DNA from 4 places in the Pelosinus fermentans DSM 17108 genome. Region 2 is predicted to be linked to each of the others. Evidence: riboswitches for the same ligand, from Rfam matches in the RefSeq annotation. Region 2 holds a riboswitch; each other region holds the start of a gene.
The links. A riboswitch is a leader RNA that binds a small molecule or an ion and turns the genes downstream of it on or off. The one in region 2 is predicted to bind cyclic di-GMP.
Positions count from the first base shown of each region.

Region 1: it holds a riboswitch for cyclic di-GMP, as region 2 does, so the genes downstream of both, FR7_RS05870 (methyl-accepting chemotaxis protein) here and cpaB (Flp pilus assembly protein CpaB) in region 2, are expected to answer to the same signal.
Region 3: it holds a riboswitch for cyclic di-GMP, as region 2 does, so the genes downstream of both, FR7_RS02010 (methyl-accepting chemotaxis protein) here and cpaB (Flp pilus assembly protein CpaB) in region 2, are expected to answer to the same signal.
Region 4: it holds a riboswitch for cyclic di-GMP, as region 2 does, so the genes downstream of both, FR7_RS16375 (methyl-accepting chemotaxis protein) here and cpaB (Flp pilus assembly protein CpaB) in region 2, are expected to answer to the same signal.

Region 1 covers NZ_AKVN02000001.1:1,329,085-1,333,847, reverse strand. Annotated here, with positions in the region: gene FR7_RS05875 (GGDEF domain-containing response regulator) at 1-395, opposite strand, end outside; gene FR7_RS05870 (methyl-accepting chemotaxis protein) at 696-2,402, opposite strand; cyclic di-GMP riboswitch class I at 2,484-2,569, opposite strand; gene FR7_RS05865 (YibE/F family protein) at 2,643-3,764, opposite strand; gene FR7_RS05860 (methyl-accepting chemotaxis protein) at 4,124-4,763, opposite strand, start outside.
Region 2 covers NZ_AKVN02000001.1:1,756,038-1,760,800, reverse strand. Annotated here, with positions in the region: gene FR7_RS07800 (CpaE/TadZ family protein) at 1-21, opposite strand, end outside; gene FR7_RS07795 (type II and III secretion system protein family protein) at 31-1,305, opposite strand; gene cpaB (Flp pilus assembly protein CpaB) at 1,318-2,199, opposite strand; cyclic di-GMP riboswitch class I at 2,318-2,401, opposite strand; gene FR7_RS07785 (prepilin peptidase) at 2,632-3,279, shown strand; gene FR7_RS07780 (hypothetical protein) at 3,882-4,271, shown strand; gene FR7_RS23800 (hypothetical protein) at 4,599-4,736, opposite strand.
Region 3 covers NZ_AKVN02000001.1:433,550-438,312, forward strand. Annotated here, with positions in the region: gene FR7_RS02000 (glycoside hydrolase family 94 protein) at 1-999, shown strand, start outside; gene FR7_RS02005 (hypothetical protein) at 1,431-1,832, shown strand; cyclic di-GMP riboswitch class I at 2,078-2,163, shown strand; gene FR7_RS02010 (methyl-accepting chemotaxis protein) at 2,308-4,329, shown strand; gene dcuC (C4-dicarboxylate transporter DcuC) at 4,692-4,763, shown strand, end outside.
Region 4 covers NZ_AKVN02000001.1:3,527,732-3,532,494, reverse strand. Annotated here, with positions in the region: gene FR7_RS16390 (efflux RND transporter permease subunit) at 1-616, shown strand, start outside; fluoride riboswitch at 739-801, shown strand; gene crcB (fluoride efflux transporter CrcB) at 913-1,287, shown strand; gene FR7_RS16380 (hypothetical protein) at 1,297-1,650, opposite strand; cyclic di-GMP riboswitch class I at 1,937-2,022, shown strand; gene FR7_RS16375 (methyl-accepting chemotaxis protein) at 2,121-4,088, shown strand; gene FR7_RS16370 (GntR family transcriptional regulator) at 4,320-4,763, shown strand, end outside.

The DNA of each region.
Region 1 (4,763 bases), 430 kb from region 2:
CGTTGCTCTAATTCATATTGATAACTTAAAATACGGCTGCCAACGGATAATCGGCAACTCAGTTCTCTTGGATCAATTGGCTTAGTCAAAAAATCATCTGCTCCGGCATCAAAGCCAATAACCATATCTTCTATATCGCTTTTTCTTGCTGTCAGCATAATGACATACGTATGGGACGTTTTTGTGCCTTGTTTTATCCTCTTACATAGCTCCACTCCATCTATACCGGGCATAATCCAGTCTAAGAGCACAATAACAGGCTCATTAATAATCTGGAATATCTTCCATCCACTTTCACCATCAGCAGCAAGGATCACTTCATATCCCCATTGCTGTACCATTTCTGAAAGGATGGTGCGAATGCTTTTTTCATCATCAATGATTAATACTTTCATTTGACCTCACCTTATTTTTAAAATTATCCTCGGCTCTATACTCGCAGCTGTCTTACTACTATATAATGATTCGCTTTAATCCGCTAGATCTTATTATGATTTATCTTGCCTTCTACTTTAAAGAGATTTGATCAAAAAATCAAGGGAATCATGCTTTACCATGCAAATCACAAGTGTCCATGAGTAAATAATAAAAACCTTTCTAATATAAAATATCCCCTACAGAGGAGACACTAAAAAAGTCTCCTCTGTAGGGTTTTTTTATGTATTATAGAAAGGTTTTCTATTCAGGTAGATTTTCTACATTCTAAATTGTCTAACAATCCCTTGAAGTTCTTCTGCCATTTTAGCTAATGCTTGGCTGGACGCAGCAATTTCTTCCATAGATGCCGACTGCTCTTCGGTGGCGGCAGACACGATTTGTGTCCTGCCAACCGTTTCTTGACTAATCGTATCAATGTCATGTACCGATTCCACAATCTGTTTACTGCCAGAAGCCATCTCTTCAATAGAAGTTGAAGTCTCTTTTATATGCATCGCTAATTGGTCAATGAGTGCTGATATATCCCTAAAAGCTTGCCCTGCGGTATTAACCACTTGTGCTCCTACATTAACCTCATGGCTGCCTTCCTTCATCGCAACCACTGCTTCTTCGGTATCCGACTGGGTTTCCGTAATTAAATCGGCAATTTTCTTGGCGGCTTCTTGGGACTGCTCTGCCAACTTACGAACTTCCTCAGCAACAACAGCAAAGCCCCTGCCATGTTCACCTGCCCGTGCAGCTTCTATAGCAGCATTTAGCGCTAGAAGATTAGTCTGAGCAGAAATTCCCGATATCGTATCGACAATCTGTCCAATTTCTTTGGATCGTTCTCCCAGTCTCGTCACCACTTGAGCTGACTTAGTCACCGTTTTCTCTACGATTTCCATCTGACTAATTGCCGCATTTACGGCTTGTGTACCATCTTGGGTAGCTTTAGAGGTTTGATCGGATACGCCGCTTATGATTGCTGAATTCTCAGCAACTTTCTCAATGCCTGCAGAAAGCTGCTGCACTACAACAGTCGTAACATTCACTGCACTTGCCTGCTGCTCAGCTCCCTGTGCTACTTCACTAATCGTCGCTGCTACTTGATTCGTAGCTTGAGCCGATTGCTCTGCGCTTGCTGTCAGCTCTTCTGACGAGGCAGCAACTTGCTCAGATGAAGATGCGACCTGGCGCACCAAACGCTGCAAGCTGCCAGCCATGCTATTTAACCCAACCCCAATATCACCAATTTCATCCTGGTCTACCACATTAATATTCTCTACACCAAGATTTCCTTTTTCGATCTCATTTAGAAACATACAAACAGATTTTAACCTTCTGGCAATTGCATTGGATAATCGCCAGCCTAAGAACAAGCAGAGTAGAACAAAAAATCCTGTTAATGTGAAAATAACGATTCCCGCAAATCCAGCATACTCTTGCCCCTTACTATTCGCCTTTTCACTTTTATCTGACATGAAGTCAGCTAACTCCTTAAGAGTCGAATTGACAATTTCCAATTTACTGGCTGCCTGCTGGGTGAAGTAAACATATGCTTCCTGCTTGCGCCCTTGCTGAGATAATTCGATAGCTTTTTGACGCTCTGTTCGATATTGACCGATTGCTTCTTTTAGCACTACTAGCTTTTCTCGTTCGAAGGACCCCAAATTTTGACTTTCATATGCCTTTAATGTTTGGTCTGTTTCTGCCGATAAGGATTTCATCTGCGTGACCAAGGCATCTTCTCTTGCTTTATCGAGATTGCCAAAAATCATTTCCAGGATCATTCCATGGACGGCTCTAAAATTATGTCGCGTTTCATTTAACCTTTTAATCGACAACAGATTTTCACTATACATAATTTTCATTTCATTACTCATCGTGTTGGTATAATAATATCCGATAGAACCAACTAAAAGTGTTGCCATTGATATTATTAAGATAATTGCAAGTATTTTCCCTTTAACCTTTAGCTTCACGCCAACCTCCTAAAATAATACAAATGTAAAAATATAACACCAGGCCAAGACGCACTGGTGCTAATTACAATTCTACATTGAATCGGCAACCTGGCAATCATAGGATATCTTCCCTTAGACCCACGGCTTTGCGTCCTTATCTTTTGATAAGTTTGCCACAATATATTTTTCTACTCAATATTACATTATATTACATAAACTGTCAACATCTCCCATGATTGTTAGCATTAAGGGTATATATCACGACTTTCGACTCAAAAGAAATGCTGTAATAATCGCTGTTAGGGGTATGGAGCAAATAAGCCCTATGCTTCCCGTGAGGGCTCTTGTGATCTCTGTTGCGACAATGTTCAAATTCATAATTCGCATGAATGATACACTATCTTGTGATGCAATCAAAAATATCAGAGGCAAGGAGCTGCCAGTATAAGCCAAAATCAAGGTATTTGCCATCGTTCCCATAACATCACGCCCAACATTGATACCAGAGTTGAATATTTCAGCAAAACCATAATGAGGACAAGACTGCTTGATCTCGTATTGAGTCGACGCAATGGATATGGTAACATCCATAACAGCACCTAATGATCCTAGAATAATGCCTGCAAATAGTACCTCTTGAAAGTTCATAAAGGTGAGAGTCGTCACCTTTAGCATCATTGCTTCTTCACTATCCAGCCCAGTCAGATGCATCCAGGAAATCGAAATAGCAGCCAATACACCAGCGATAAGTACGCCGCCAACGGTTCCTAAAATAGCACCCCAGGTCTTTGCATTCCAGCCGCTAATGGTAATTTGAGTAATGGCTGTAATCACTGCACAAACAAGCATCGTAGCAATGATAAAATTCCAATGATAATTTAGGATTAAAGGAACCATACCTTTAAGAATAACGACCACCGAAAAACAAATAACAAAAATTGTTTTGATACCTATAGTCTTCCCTAGAATTAATAAAGATAAAACAAAGAGGCCAACCAGGACATACGTAGGAAAAAGACGATTATAATCAGCAATATGATACTGTTTTTCATTCTGCACTTCACTTACAGCAAGAATAATTTTATCGCCAGGGCTGGGAATGATGTCAAATAAAGGCTGATTCGTAATATAATTAATGCTTTGTACTTGTTTACCTGACTCCGCTCCTGACGTGAGCAGGACTGTAACTAAACTTTTACTGCTGATACCTACTTTTTTATTGGGTGTGACATCCAAAGATTGTATAGTCAATACTACACCATTTACATACTCAATGGATTCCGCATTACTTCCTGCCCCTAGAACGGGCAGGGTACCAAAAAGTAAACAGGCTATGAAAGCGACTAAAATATAGCTGGGAAAAATGCGTCTTAATTTCATTTAAGATCTCCTTGTTATAAAAAATATAATGTGATAGCCGTACATGAATAGAAGCATAATGTTATCCTGAGAGGCAATTTATGCTTCCACTATTAATTAGAATCACACTCTTACAATCCTAATCTAAGAAATTCGACTACTACCTACATATTTTCCTGCAAACCGGACTAAGCAATAAGAAAAAGACTGACGCCCCCTTTAAAACATAGCCATTTTGAAACACAGTCTCTGTGTTTAACGTTGTCCCTTGAAGCAAATTATACTTTTAGACTATAAGAAAAACTAGGCACCTATTCCTCACGAGAAAGGTACCTAGCTAGGATAAAACCTTATTTAAGAAGTCATTCTCCAATTTTTACTTATAGGCGAAATTGAGAAACAACAACTTGCAATTCGTTTGCCATACTAGCTAAGGCTTGGCTGGAAGATGCAATTTCCTCCATAGAAGCAGATTGTTCTTCTGTTGCCGCCGAAATAGTCTGGGTATCTCCTGCTGTATTACCTGCTATGCTTTTCACACTATCTACAGAAGAAACAACATCACCGCTGGAAATGGAAAGTTTCTCAGCAGCTGTACCAATATCCTGGATCTGACCATTTAACTGTTCAATCATTGTAGTAATAGCATGAAATCGTTCACCAGCACTCGTAATAATCTCTGTGCCTTTGGAGGCTTCAATCGTTCCCTGATTCATGGCTGCTACTGCTTTACCAGTCTCTGCTTGGATGTCACGGATAATGACAGCGATTCTTTGCGCTGCTTCTTGGGACTGCTCAGCTAGCTTTCGTACTTCATCAGCTACCACTGCAAAACCTCGTCCTTGCTCGCCAGCTCTGGCTGCCTCTATAGCAGCATTAAGCGCCAATAAGTTGGTCTGCCCGGCAATGCCGCTGATGACATCGACAATTTCACCAATCTGCTGCGAACTTATCCCTAATTGCTGTACGACTTGTGCGGATTGGGCAACGGACTCTTCAATGATCTGCATTTGTTTCGTT
Region 2 (4,763 bases):
TTCCACCTTTTGCTTCACCACGCTTTATCTTTACTTTATATCTGTTTCCTCTACTTTTGATCCTTTCAGCAGCTTCTTCATTTCATCTGACATGTTGATCGGTGTTGTCTCATCTACCAGCGTTGGTGTCACTAATATAATAATTTCCTTTTTTTCCTTACTTGTAGCCGTACTGCGGAAAAACTTGCCTAAGATAGGAATATCACCCAGAAATGGAACTTTTGAAACTTGTTTGCCTTCTTCCGAACTGAGAAGTCCGCCAATCGCCATGGTGCTGCCTGACGACAGGTGAATAACCGTTTCTGCTTTGCGTGAGCGCAGAGCCGGTATCGACAAGCCGCTGCTCAGATTAATCGCCGCCGCTGAAGAGCTGTCAAGTGTACTCACTTCAGCATTCACCTTACTTGTGATCTTATTGTCTATATCAACACTTGGCTCAATATTAAGTTTAATTCCGTATTCCCGCCATTCTACAGTAATCTGCCCATCGGAATTACTCATTGGAATTGGAATTTCCCCACCGATAAGAATATTTGCTTTTTCGCCACTCATGGTAACCATACTTGGCTGGGACAGAATTTGGGCATCACCGTTTGTGATTAATGCCTGGAGCGTTGCATTGATATCGGCATAACCGCCCATCTTTGACTTGGATGAATCACGGGAATTGGAAAAGGTCTGTCCGAAGCCAAACATACCGGTTTGCCCGATTGTTACGATTCCGCTGTCTGTATCAATATCGGAAGCATTAGCATACTGTATGCCTAATTTTTTCACTTTGTCTGTGGAAATCTCCAAGATTTTCGCTTCAATCTGAATTTGATCAGGATGGGTCATTTCCAGCAAATTAACAACCTTTTCACCATACATTTCTGCTATTTTTTCTGCACGGCTTTTTTCCAGCTGATTTTTGACTTTGCCTTTTAGCAAAACCTTATTGCCTATCTTTTCTACGTCAACCCCTGCATAGCCGATCATCTTTTCCACTGCCATCGAGGTTTGGGTATCATGATCACGTATGTTAACTGCGTATTCCTGACGCATTCCATCATTTGTCCATATGTATAATGTCGTTGTTCCCGTTTTTTTTGCAACAACAAGCATCTCATCTTGGGAAATTATGGTTATATCTGCAATTTCCGGATTGGCAATTGCAACTCGTGTAATCTCCCCACCGGTAGTAAGGCATGTAGACTGGTTTACATCCATTGAAATACTTACTTGAGCCATCGCAGTCCCTGCCATGAAAACCATAGCCCAGGCGAAAAAAATTAGTTGTCTGCATATTTTTGGTATTTTCTTCATTGCCATTGCTCCTTATCGTACCTCAACTGTATTCACCACATTGCCGCGAATAACAGGGATACTGTATGACGGTATTTTCATTACTGGCGTTTCCTGAGGCAAAGGAGCCTGAACTGGTCTGGCTGGCGCCGGTTCTGCCGCTGCCTGTCCATACTGATGAGCTAGCACTTCGGTTTGGAGAATAAAGCTATCTTTAGGTTTAAAAGGTCGAAGCACAAGATAGATTGTTCCCTGTGACTGGGCCACAGCAAGCTGGACTGCATCTTTTGGAGAAACGGCCAACGTTGCGGTTGACATTTGTTCTTTTTTTGCCTCTTTTTTGTCATCTACAATATCGCTGCTCTTATTAATCGCCAGCAAAAGGATACTCTGTAAAATCATTTCACCTGAAATTGTATTCTTTTGGGTCTTATCCGTAATCAGCATTACATCTACATAATCTCCCGGTTTGGCAAAACCGGAAATTCCTGTTGTATCTGTAATGGAAATGGAAATTGCGCGTTTATCATAAGGAATACTGCCGATAAACCCTTCCATCCCGGCATCGGTAAATAACTTTTTCGCCGTTACGGAATCCCCTTGTAGAATTTTAATTTTAGTAGTTTTTCCCACTGCGGATTTCAACTCCATAATTGCATCGGGTTGTATCAAATCTGTTGGCATCTGAACGGTTTTCAGCATTTCTTCTTGTATTACGCTTCTTTCAGGAATATCCTTTACCGCTATAACTACATCTGTAAATACTTGTGCCTTTTTCTGCTGATGATCTTCTAATCCTGACAAATAAAAATAAAGCAGTAATGCTACTAAAAAACTCGCCGCAAAAGCCAATAGAATCAGCTGCTTCGGTGTCATTTTTTCCATTATACTTTTAGGCAGTTCAGACAAATTCAAAATAAATCCTCCCAGCAAAAATCATACGGAATATATTTACCAAAATATTCCTTTTCTCTAAAACGTAAAAATACCCGGTTGCATAAAAAGAATACAACTAAAATTGTATATCATTTATTTATGCAACCAGGCAGTCATAGAATAGCTCTTTAGACCCACGGCTTTGCGTCCTTATCTTTCGACAAGTTTGCCAATTATAATTTTTTTGTTCTAAAACAATTGTAAATATTTATGCTAATAATAGTTCATTACAGCAAAATATACAAGACCCTTCAGATAAAAATAATAAAAAAATTAGCAAATCATAACAATTATTTAATATCAATATAATTGGCAAGAGTGTTCCGGGATTTTCTTATATTTTTTTAAATTTTATTATATAATGAACATAATGCCAGATAGCAATCTGGTTCCTTTGAAAGGCGGACCTCTATGTCTGAACAAATTGAATTTTTATGTATTTTTTTATTGTTTGTGATATTTACACTTATTGTAAGTCGACTACTATCGAAAATAATGCAATATTATTTATGCCAATCCATCTCTATCTTAGAAAAACCTGAAAAATTGCCAGGCTCTCATATCAAGCGAGAAATAAACTTGTTTAGTTTGCTTTTTTTCTTTTATAGCCTAAGTTATTATTTAATGATTGATGGATTGCAGCTTGCTATTTTATGGATATTCATCACTTTCATGGTACTCATCAGTATCATGGATTTTGAACAGCAGGTCATTTTGGACAAGATTCTTTTCCCCTTGTTTGTATTAGCCTTGTGCTTTTCTCCATTTTTACCAGCGTTACTTTTAAACCGTCTTTTTGCTGCAGTGATTGGCGGCGGTATTTTATTGCTTTTAGCAATTATAACCAAAGGCGGTGTTGGCGGTGGTGACATCAAACTACTTTTTGTCCTCGGACTCTGGCTAGGTACTGATAAATTATTATTTACCTTATTTCTAGGTTTTTTAAGCGGCGGATTTGTTAGTGCCGTATTACTGCTCGGGAAAATAAAAGGACCCAAAGATACTATCTCTTACGGTCCTTATTTCGCACTCAGTGCGATTGCCACTTTATTATGCTGAATAATAGTGCCACACATCAGAGACCCAAATATCCTTAGACTGCTCTTTCCTTTTAAAAACCTATAATATTCTCTAATCCTTTTTGTTGCTTATCATCAACTAGTCAAACTAAACGTATCTATGGTTTTCTAGAAGCATATTATTCAAATATATACGGATTCATTGCGGAGGAACATTACTATATACATATGACCAAGAGTAGTATAGGCTGTTCCCCATAATTAATGTTAAAGCTTTATAAACCCGTTCTCTCATATGTTCTTCAGGCAGTTTCATATCAGTTATTCTTTTTGCGATATTTTTCCGATTATTCAAGACAATCCGCTAGGCCGGCTATTGCAATTACTTTCCCTAATCTTAGTTCCATAATTCTTTTTCCACCATGGAAGTAAACAGTTCCATACTTGGTATAGTCTTCCTGAATCGTATGGCATTGTAGCTAGTTGCCTAGGATCTAGTTTCTATCTTTTTAGCACCGCAGGCGATTGGACTCGCCCACGGCTGTAATATTCTTATTGTTTTCATGATGTTTTTATTTATGAGCAAATAATAATTTGATTATGGGTTAGAATAAAAAAACAACAAATTTATGGAGGGATTATATGGCTGATGCAGACAAGTTAATGCAGGAAGAGTTTATGCCTTTTTACAAGCGTACATTTGAAGCGTTTATGAATAACCATAGTTCGCTATATTCAATTGCCGAAAAAATAATGTCTGACAAGAAGAACCACATAGGGATACGCATTACCCTAAACGAAAGTACCATTGGTGAGTACACTGTTTATTTCAATGGAGCAACCATTTCTCATCTTGAAGCTGGGGCACTTTCTTCAGAAATACATACTCCTTTTGGAATCGTTAAGCCATATGTAATTCTTGAAAAAAGTACTGTTGAAAACATGATTGCAGATGAACCGAATTTTATCAAAGATCCAATTACGACTAAAATGAAATACGTCCATAATGTTACTATAAAGTTTTTAAAATGAGTAGATGAGGCTGTCGCATTAGCGATATAATAATATCGCTGACGACAGCTTTTCCCTTGCCAAAGCCAAGCAATTCTCTTTTAAAATTGAAGATAGTATTATCTGAAATAAAAAAGAACCTTTTCCTAAGTTGAGAATACCTTATTTCAATAAATTAAGACTGAGGGATCAGAATGAAATCTGATGAAGTTATAAAGTTCGCCAACATTTCAGTATTTTGATTACTAAGATCAAGCTTGTTTTGCAGTACGTTTTTTGTCCTGTGCTTGTTGCTCGCATAGTACATATGTAAAGTCCGCCAATTACACTGGCGGGCTAACCTAAAAGTTATCTACGACAATCATCTTCATCAGCCAATTCACGAATTATTCGAAAGAGCTCTTGTTCTATTCTTTCTATCTCTTCGACTTCAAGTTCTAATCTTTCTATTCTATTTTCGTCTTCATGGCAATTTCCGTATGACATAAATTAACACCTCCTTATTATAACATA
Region 3 (4,763 bases), 1.3 Mb from region 2:
CTGATCGGGATCGGCGACTGGAACGACGGTATGAGTCATGTCGGCGCTGAAGGCCGCGGTGAGAGCGTATGGCTTGGTTGGTTTCTCTGTGACGTGCTAAATCGGTTTGCGGATTTATGCCGGCAGCGCGGTGCTGTAGAGCAGGCAGAACGCTGCCTGGACATATGCAGGCAATTGACAGCCTCTCTTGATCAGCATGCCTGGGACGGACAGTGGTACCGGCGGGCTTTCACTGACGCCGGACAATGGCTGGGTTCTATCTATAACGAGGAGTGCCGTATTGACGCCATCGCCCAGTCATGGTCGGTTATTTCAGGGGCGGCGCCACAAGAAAAGGCACTGCAGGCAATGCAGTCATTCGACCGTGAACTGGTGGACCGGGATCTTTCGGTTGTGCGTCTTTTAACACCGGCTTTTGACAGCACAGATCCGAGCCCCGGCTATATTCAGGGCTACCCGCCCGGTATCCGGGAGAACGGAGCCCAGTATACTCATGGCGTTATCTGGAGTATTATCGCCTGGTGCGGGCTTGGCAACGGAGATAAGGCTTTAGAATTATTCCAAATGTTAAATCCTCTCAATCACACACGCACACCTAATGAAGTACGGCAGTATGCGGGCGAACCCTACGCCATTGCGGCGGACGTTTATACAGCGGAGCCGCACCGGGGGCGCGCCGGCTGGACGTGGTACACTGGTGCTGCCGGATGGATGTATCAGGCGGGAGTTGAATCGATTCTCGGCCTTCGTCGCCGTGGTGACCGCCTGTACATTTGCCCGTGTATTCCTTGCGAATGGCCAGGGTTTTCCGTCAGCTACCGTTTTGGTAATAGCTCCTACCATATTACTGTTGAAAATCCGTCCCATAAGTCCGTTGGTGGGATTGCTTTACAAATTGATGGACAGGAAGTTGTACTTACGGAGCGAGATATGAAGGATGGTCCTTACGTTATAATGGGCGATGACGGGCAGCCCCATCACGTTGTTATGACGATGTAATAAACTTCTCAAGGGAACGACTAATTCCATCGGTATATCCCATCTTTTATGCAAATCGTAGACAATGAAAGTAACAAAAGCAGTGAGTCCAGCTAACTAAAGTCATTGACCTTAGTTAGCTGGACTCACTGCTTCTTCAGGCGGCAACCAGCGCCAGAAGGAGGGTGATTGCGAAGCATGGGGGACGGTTCCGTCGCTTCTCCTACTTTTAAGGCGTAATTTAATTATGAGAAGCAAGAGAACCGTCATCATCGCTTCTGCAAAAATTTACAAAGAAGTAAAGATAGTACACACTTTATACGATAATAATAATAGAAGGTGTCAAGTCATTCTACGTGATGATTGTTTTTACGCTATCAGGTCAGTAAAAATAGCGAAGCATTGATTGTTTGCTTTTTAAATAAATTTGATAAAGGGAATGGTGATTCGTTATGAGTTTGGGTATAACTGGGGTTTCTTTTTCGCCACAAAGGAAGTCTAGTCTGGAGCAAAGTGATAAGAGCGAGGTGAATAGTAATCAGGGTAAAAGGCAATACGTTACGCAACAAGAAGGAGACTATGAATGCACTTATGTAGTTATAGGAGAAGACTTCAAGATTTTGATAGGCAGGGTTGCTAAAAATAAGGACGAAGACAAAGATGCGTCAAAAACGGAAGCGGTGGATGATAAGAATATTCATGGACTTATGAATAATGATCAAACATTGATGGGGTATCAACTGACAGCAAAGACGGCGCTTCCTGATAATAAATTACAAGAAAGAATACAAGCTGAAGAAAATTATGCTGCAAGTTCTTATTATGATATTGCTAAAGTCGATGCCAGAGGATAGTAAGCCTTTATGTAGTAAGAATGTCTTTCTAGCCTAAAGTTTTATCTCAGCGGTTTGGCAAGTAAAGTAATGGCAAATCAATCATGATTGCCAGCACAGAAGGCAATCAATTTATACCTAGTAATGATGAGCTAAAGATTGGGTTAATTATTTTGGGACACGGAACCTGTCCCTGTGTCCCAACGCTGTATTTCTGCGTTCATTGACGAAACAGGTTATTGGGTGTAGAATAAACAATATTGAAAAGAATATTTTGGCAAACCAATTGAAAGGTTGGGACGCAAAGCTATGGGTCTAAAGACGAGTTGTCTATGATTGCCAGGTTGCTAGTGAATCATAAATTAAGTGAATCGTGATGAGTTAATTAGCACCTGCCTTGGGCGGGTGCTATTTTTTTTGGCGGGATAGGTCGGGTTTCATATAGTAATTTGGCAATTTGGATGATAAGTGAAAAATGGATGGAGGAGAATTATTTATGAATTTGCTTATATGGATAAAGAAAAGTATTCAGGTAAAGGTTACAGCTGTTTTAGTAATTGGACTATTAATAACATTAAGCATTCTAGGAGTATGTAATTTCTACAATGCAAAAAGCATATTGGTTTCAGGTGTTGAGGAGGATCTTGTTCATCGGGCAGATGCCTATGCTGAAGACATTGGGACGTGGAAAGATACTCGTGAAATTGAGGTTTCCATATTGGCAACGAATCAAAGTGTTGTTAACGGAGATACCCAGGGGGCACTTGCTTATTTAAAAGAAGAGACCAAGCGAAATCCTATTTATTCACGGTTTTGGCTTGTAGATGCAAAGGGGCAATCCATTCATACATCAGGGGATAGAACAAATATCGCTGATCGTGAATATTTTAAACAGGTCATGTCAACTGGTAAAGTGACAACTACCGATCCAATTATCTCTAAGGCTGATGGTAAATTGGTGGTTTCTGTGGTTGCGCCAATCAAAAAGAATAACCAGGTTATAGGGGCTCTTGGCGGTACAGTGCCTATTGATGCTCTCATTTCACGTGTGAATCAAATTAAGGTTGCACAAAGCGGTTATGCCTATGTAATTCAGGGCGATGGTTTAACCATCATTCATCCTGATAAAGACCAAATCATGAAGACGAATATATTAAAGGATCCTAATGCAAAAGATCAGCTTAAAAATATAATGAATAAAATGGTCAATGCGGAAACCGGAACTGGTAATTACGCAGACGAGGGCGTTACGAAGTACATTGCTTTCGCTCCTATTCCTGGAACGAATTGGAGCTTGGGGATCAATGTACCGGAAGAAGAAATTCTTGTGAAATTGGCCCCCTTTCTAAGATCCTCCTTTATTACAATTGGTTTGATTCTTATTGCTGCTTGTGGTTTTGGTATTTTAGTTTCAAGGAAAATAACAAGGCCGATTATAAGAATGAATAAAGCAATTGAAAAAATGGCAGAAGGTGACTTAACCTTACAAGTAGCTGCTCTAGGTATGACGGCCGCACAGAGTGCCGATGGTAAAGACGAATTAGATGCAATGGAGATCCATTTTGATACGATGGTAAAAAAAATACGCAGTTTGGTTCAACAAATTGCTACTTCAGCAGAACTGGTAGCAGCATCATCCGAGGAACTTACGGCAAGTGCAGAACAATCCTCTGTAGCTGCCAATCAAATCGCTGAAACGATAACGGAAGTAGCTTCAGGCAGTACACTACAAATAAAAGCAGTAGATGTTGCCGAGGATGCTGTTGAAAAGATGTCTGCTAGTATACAGCAGGTAGCTGCTCACTCTGGAAATGTAGCAGCTACTGCTGAAAAGACGGCGCTTGCTGCTCAAGATGGCGGTAAGGCAATCGAAGATACTACAAAACAGATGGAGAATATTGAGAAAACAGTAATGAACTCAGCTCAGGTAGTCGAGAAACTTGGCAATCGTTCAAAAGAGATTGGTCAAATTGTCGATACCATTGCTGGAATTGCCGGTCAAACAAATCTCCTTGCATTGAATGCTGCAATCGAGGCAGCACGTGCTGGTGAACAGGGCAGAGGGTTCGCGGTGGTAGCGGAAGAAGTTCGTAAACTAGCTGAACAATCCCAGGACGCAGCAAAACATATTGCAGTACTAATTGGTGAAATTCAAGGTGATACTGATAAAGCAGTTAACGTAATGGCCGAGGGGACGAATGAAGTCAAGCGAGGTTCAGAAGTAGTTCATATTGCAGGCAAGGCTTTCGGGGAGATATTGAAATTAATTGAACAGGTTTCCAATCAAATCCGGGATATTTCTGCTGCAATTCAACAGGTAGCAGGCGGCAGTGAGCAAATTGTTTCCTCAATTAAAGAAATCGACAGAATTAATGGTGAGACAACTGGATATACCCAGACTGTTTCTGCCTCAGCCCAAGAGCAGTCTGCATCAATGGAAGAGATTGCTGCCTCTAGTGAAGCGTTAGCTAAAATGTCTGAGGAACTTCGCTCTATTATAGCCCAATTTAAAGTATAAATATTTCTTTCAAGGCTACTCATCATCTACCTTATTAGTAGATGATGGGGATTCTCTTTAAATTTAATATAAAGATTAGCGTTAGATTTGTTATGTGGATAGCGAACCTGTCCCCGTGTCTCATTGAAAAGGGATTCACCCCTTGACTATATGAGGCTGACTGACAGTAATGTCTGCAGATGTTGTAGATTTTTGTCTAAACATATGATATAATTATGTCAATAGCAAGGGCGCTGTTTTCTTAAGAAAAAACAGCGTCTTTTTAGTTTAATTCAGCAAGAAAGGAAGGGGGATAGATTTATTTGAAATAAGAAGTTACATAAATGTTTTTATAAATTTTTTTAGAGGGAGAGAATTTTTTTATGATGACTGCTGTTGGTATTATTGTAGTAATTGTTACAGTTTACTTTTTGATCAAGCGTTATGATGCGCGA
Region 4 (4,763 bases), 1.8 Mb from region 2:
ATTGCCAGAAGGCTACAAGTTTGTAACTACCGGACAATCACAGCAGATGGCAGATGCCTTTAGCGGTATTTTAATGGCATTGGCTGCTGCGGTGCTCTTCATCTTTTTTGTACTTGCCGCTCAATTTGAAAGCTATATTGAGCCTTTCGCTATTATGCTGGCTTTACCGCTGGCAATCATTGGTGCAATATTGGGTCTCCTAATTGCTGGCAGTATGCTTAGCATGATGTCTCTCATTGGGATTATTATGTTGATGGGTCTCGTAACCAAAAATGCGATTTTGCTGATTGACTTTGCCAAACAACGTATGGGAGAAGGAATCGAACGAAATCAGGCATTAGTAGAAGCGGCTGTAGTTCGGATGCGTCCGATTCTGATGACAACTGCAGCAATGATTTTTGGGATGCTTCCACTAGCATTAGGAATTGGACCAGGAGCTGAAGCACGTGCTCCTATGGCTCATGCGATTATTGGCGGTTTGGTTACCTCAACTATTTTGACCTTAGTGGTTGTACCAGTTGTATATTCATTATTGGATGATTTTATGAAAAGAAGAGTAAAGGTAGATGTTACAATTCCACCATTGGAAAAAGTAACAAAAGAAGAACCGATTTGAATAATAGAAATGGACAACAAAAGTGTCCTATTGACGCCGATTTAAGAGGTCTGCTATAATGAAAGCAGCAAAATTCATAAACTAGTACCTTGCGTCAGTATTCACTGATTTTGTGCTGATAAGTTACTGGGGGCGATGGGGTTCGCCATTAAATCTGCTGATGCAGTAATGACTCCTACCAACATATTGGTAGGAGTCTATTTTTTTGTAAATAAACGCAGAGAAAGATCCTTTTTAATTTTTGCTGGAGGTCGTGGATAAAAGTATAATGCGTAAAGGATGAGGTGGTGATAAGAATGTTGAGAATCATAGCGGTGGCCGTTGGAGGAAGTATTGGAGCGACAGCTCGGTATTTAGTTTCCCTATGGGCTTCTGAGCGGTTTGGAGCTGATTTTCCTTATGGAACACTTATTGTAAATGTGGCAGGGTGTTTTATTATCGGCATATTTATGACGCTGACGACAGAACGTTTCATTGTAAATCCCTATTGGCGGCTACTGGTTACCGTTGGTTTTGTTGGTGGTTTAACTACGTTTTCATCTTTTAGTTACGAAACCTTTCGTGTACTGGAGGACTCTAATGTGATAATAGCGTTATATAATATAGGGCTTAATCTTCTGCTTGGATTTGCAGCTACATGGATCGGAATTGGCGTTGCAAGACTTGTTTGATACGATATCTTATATAGTTACAGCTGTGCTAACAGCTGTAGTTTGGGTAATGGGGATGAGCGGGGGAAGATTTGCAATGAAATCTTTGGCGATTTGGGCAATATCCTGAGGAAGTCCTATATCGGGATAATTGTTTATCGTATACGATTGCAATGCTTTTAACGTCTCTGGTGTAATAACAAGTACAGGTGCTGTGGCGACAGTTGGAACCGCAGATGTAGGAGTAAGAGGAGGAGTGGGAGCTGTAGGAATGATTTCATTGGAAACAACTACATTCATAGCGTTACCTGGGTTCATAAGGATGGGAAGATTTGAGAAAATGAAAAACTCTAAGGTATCTTGAAAATCAGATTTTAAAACCAAGATAACACTTCCCTTACATTAAGCATTCTAGTACCTCATCTGCGTTAAAACTATAGATAATTTAGCGAGGATTTTTTTTGATCTGCAAGGCGGAGACAACGAAGCAGTACGGAAAAAGACTGCTAAAGCAGCAGCGTTTTTAATGCAGATGAAGTACTAGGCTGTTTATAGTATGAACGAACGGTAAATATGGTACATAGCAGACCGCTTCAATTGGGAGGTTCTATTATTTTTTTGGTAAAGCGAAAGGAAATTGAAGAAAAATGTCGAAAAACATAGAAGAAAATACCATAATGAGCAAACCAACCTAAAGGTGGGGACGCAAAGCCATGGGTCTAAGGATGTTACATCTATGATTGCCAGGTTGCATCGTTTGTTGATTATGATGTAACTTGGCAATCTTTTATATTGAGGCACTTATTTCAGTATTTTATTTATTGGAATGTTAGGAGAGAGGAGAGGGCGTATATATGAAATTAAAAATGAAATTTTTAATGATGATGGCGATTACGAGTCTGGTCTTATTAGTAGCTACGACGATGGGGTATTTTTATGCGAAAAGTCAGGTAGAGGAAAATATTAAGAATGAAATGTTCTCAGTTGCCAATACCTATTCAACTCAATTAGACGGCTGGTTATTGGCGAAGGCGCAAACCGCAGTGACAACAAGTGAGAATATTCGAGTTGTGTTAGGTGATAGGGAAATCCCGGTTTCTTTTGTACAAAACTACAAAGCAGATCCTAGTTTACTGGATCTATATGCCGGATTAGAAGATGGTAAAATGATTGATGGTTCAGGAACGACACTGCCTGAAGGGTATGATCCCCGTAAACGTGGGTGGTATCAGCAGACAAAAGAAAAAAATAAACTCGTCTTTACGGATGCATATGTTGATGCATTTACCAAAAAATATATTGTGTCCGCAGGGGTACCATTAAAAAGTGAGGCAGGAAATTTTCGCGGTGTTGTTGGCATTGATATAGCCCTAGATTTGCTGAGTGAAAAGATTAAAGACGTTAAGGTAAATGGAAAAGGGTATGGCACCATTATTGATCAGCAGGGGATTATTTTAGCTCATCCGGATGCTGTCCAAGTTTCAAAGAACATTCATGAAGATCCTGTATTGCAAAAATTTGCAAAAGAAATGCTGGCCCAGGATAAAGGTATGCAAACCTATGAGGCAAACGGAGCAGAGAAGTTAATGATTTATACCAAGATTCCTGCTACTGGCTGGACAATGGGGATCACCGTTGACGTAAAAGATGTATATGGTCAGGTCACGGCTTTAGGATATCAATTTGGACTAACTGCTTTGCTTGGCATCTTATTGTCAGCGACTGCTTCTTGGAGATTGTCGAGCGGAATTACCAAAAATGTTGCAATCTTATCTCAATCTGCACAACGTATGGCTGGAGGAGATCTTTCGGAACAAAACCTTACGATTCAGACAAATGATGAGATTGGCCAACTTGCTGCAGATTTTTCTACTATGGCAGAAAATCTGCGTAATCTAATTAGGGCGATCGCTCAAACAGCAGAACATGTAGCTGCTTCATCAGAAGAACTTACAGCCAGCGCGGAACAATCTGCCCATGCATCTACTCAAGTGGCTGCTTCAATTACGGAGGTAGCACAGGGGGCAGAATTGCAGCTGCAAGCAATCAATGGAACTTCTGCGGCTGTAGAGGATATGTCGGCTAGTATACAGTCTGTTGTCACAAATGCTGCAACCGTTAATTTGACTTCAGAAGAGGCCGCAGCGGCTGCAGGTCAGGGAAGTAAGGCTGTTTTCAATGCTGTAAATCAAATGAATATTATTGAAAAGACAATTTCAGGATCTGCAGGAGTCGTAGCCAAGTTAGGGGAACGATCAAAAGAAATTGGACAAATTGTAGATACCATTTCAGGAATTGCAGGGCAAACCAACTTGCTGGCCTTAAATGCGGCTATTGAGGCGGCACGTGCAGGTGAACAAGGACGCGGATTTGCTGTTGTAGCAGAAGAAGTGCGGAAATTAGCAGAACAATCCCAGCAGGCGGCTAAACAAATTGCGGATATGATTAATGAAATTCAAGCAGATACAGATGAAGCTGTAGTAACAATGAAGGATGGTACAAGAGAAGTTGAGATTGGCAATGAAGTTGTAAGCGCTGCAGGTGCAGCTTTTAAACAGATTGAATTGCTTATTGGTCAGGTAGCCAGTCAAGTATATCAGATAACCGATTCCATCGGACAAATGAAGACTGGCAGTCAAAGAATTGTTACTGCTGTACAGGATATTGAAAGTATTATGAAAAATACTTCCGGCGAAACACAAAGCATCTCAGCAGCGACAGAAGAACAGTCCGCATCCATGCAGGAAATCGCTTCTTCCAGTCATGCATTAGCTAACATGGCAGGAGAATTGCAACAAGAAATAAGAAAGTTCTCCATATAAGATTTTATAAAAAACTAGAGCACCAGAGGGATATTTAGATTCTGTGAGAATCTAAATATCCCATTTTTATAGTGCAGAATCAATAGTTTTAGAAGATGAAAGTAACAATAATTATCGAATATATACTGTATACAATCGATAATATTATTTACTGTATTGGCAGGGAAGCGTATAATAAAGAAAAGATTTTCGAAAATCGAAATTAAATTTGTTACATGTTATAATAATGCTATGAAAAATAATAATTATAAAACGAATACAATCTCACACCGCAGTATACCTACTGCTATTACAGAAGCTCTTCGTGAAAGAATTTTAAATGGTGATCTGCAGGGGGGAATACAGTTAAAACAAGAAGAATTAGCTCTGCAGTTCAATGTAAGCATGAGTGCCCTGCGAGAAGCATTAAAAAATTTGGAAGCGGAGGATTTAGTAAAATTCTATCCTAACAGAGGGGCTATTGTGAGTGAACTGAGCGCAGAGGAAGCAAGAGAAATATTTGATATTCGTCAATTTCTTGAAATCGGTGCATTAGAGTTATCGGTTCCTCAGTTGACCACAATTGACTTAGAAGAAGCAGCGATAGTTTTAAAGCAGCTAGAGAATGAGAGGAATAGCAGTCAATGGGGCGAGTTAAATAAACAGTTTCATGAAATTTTATATCGGCAGGCAAGA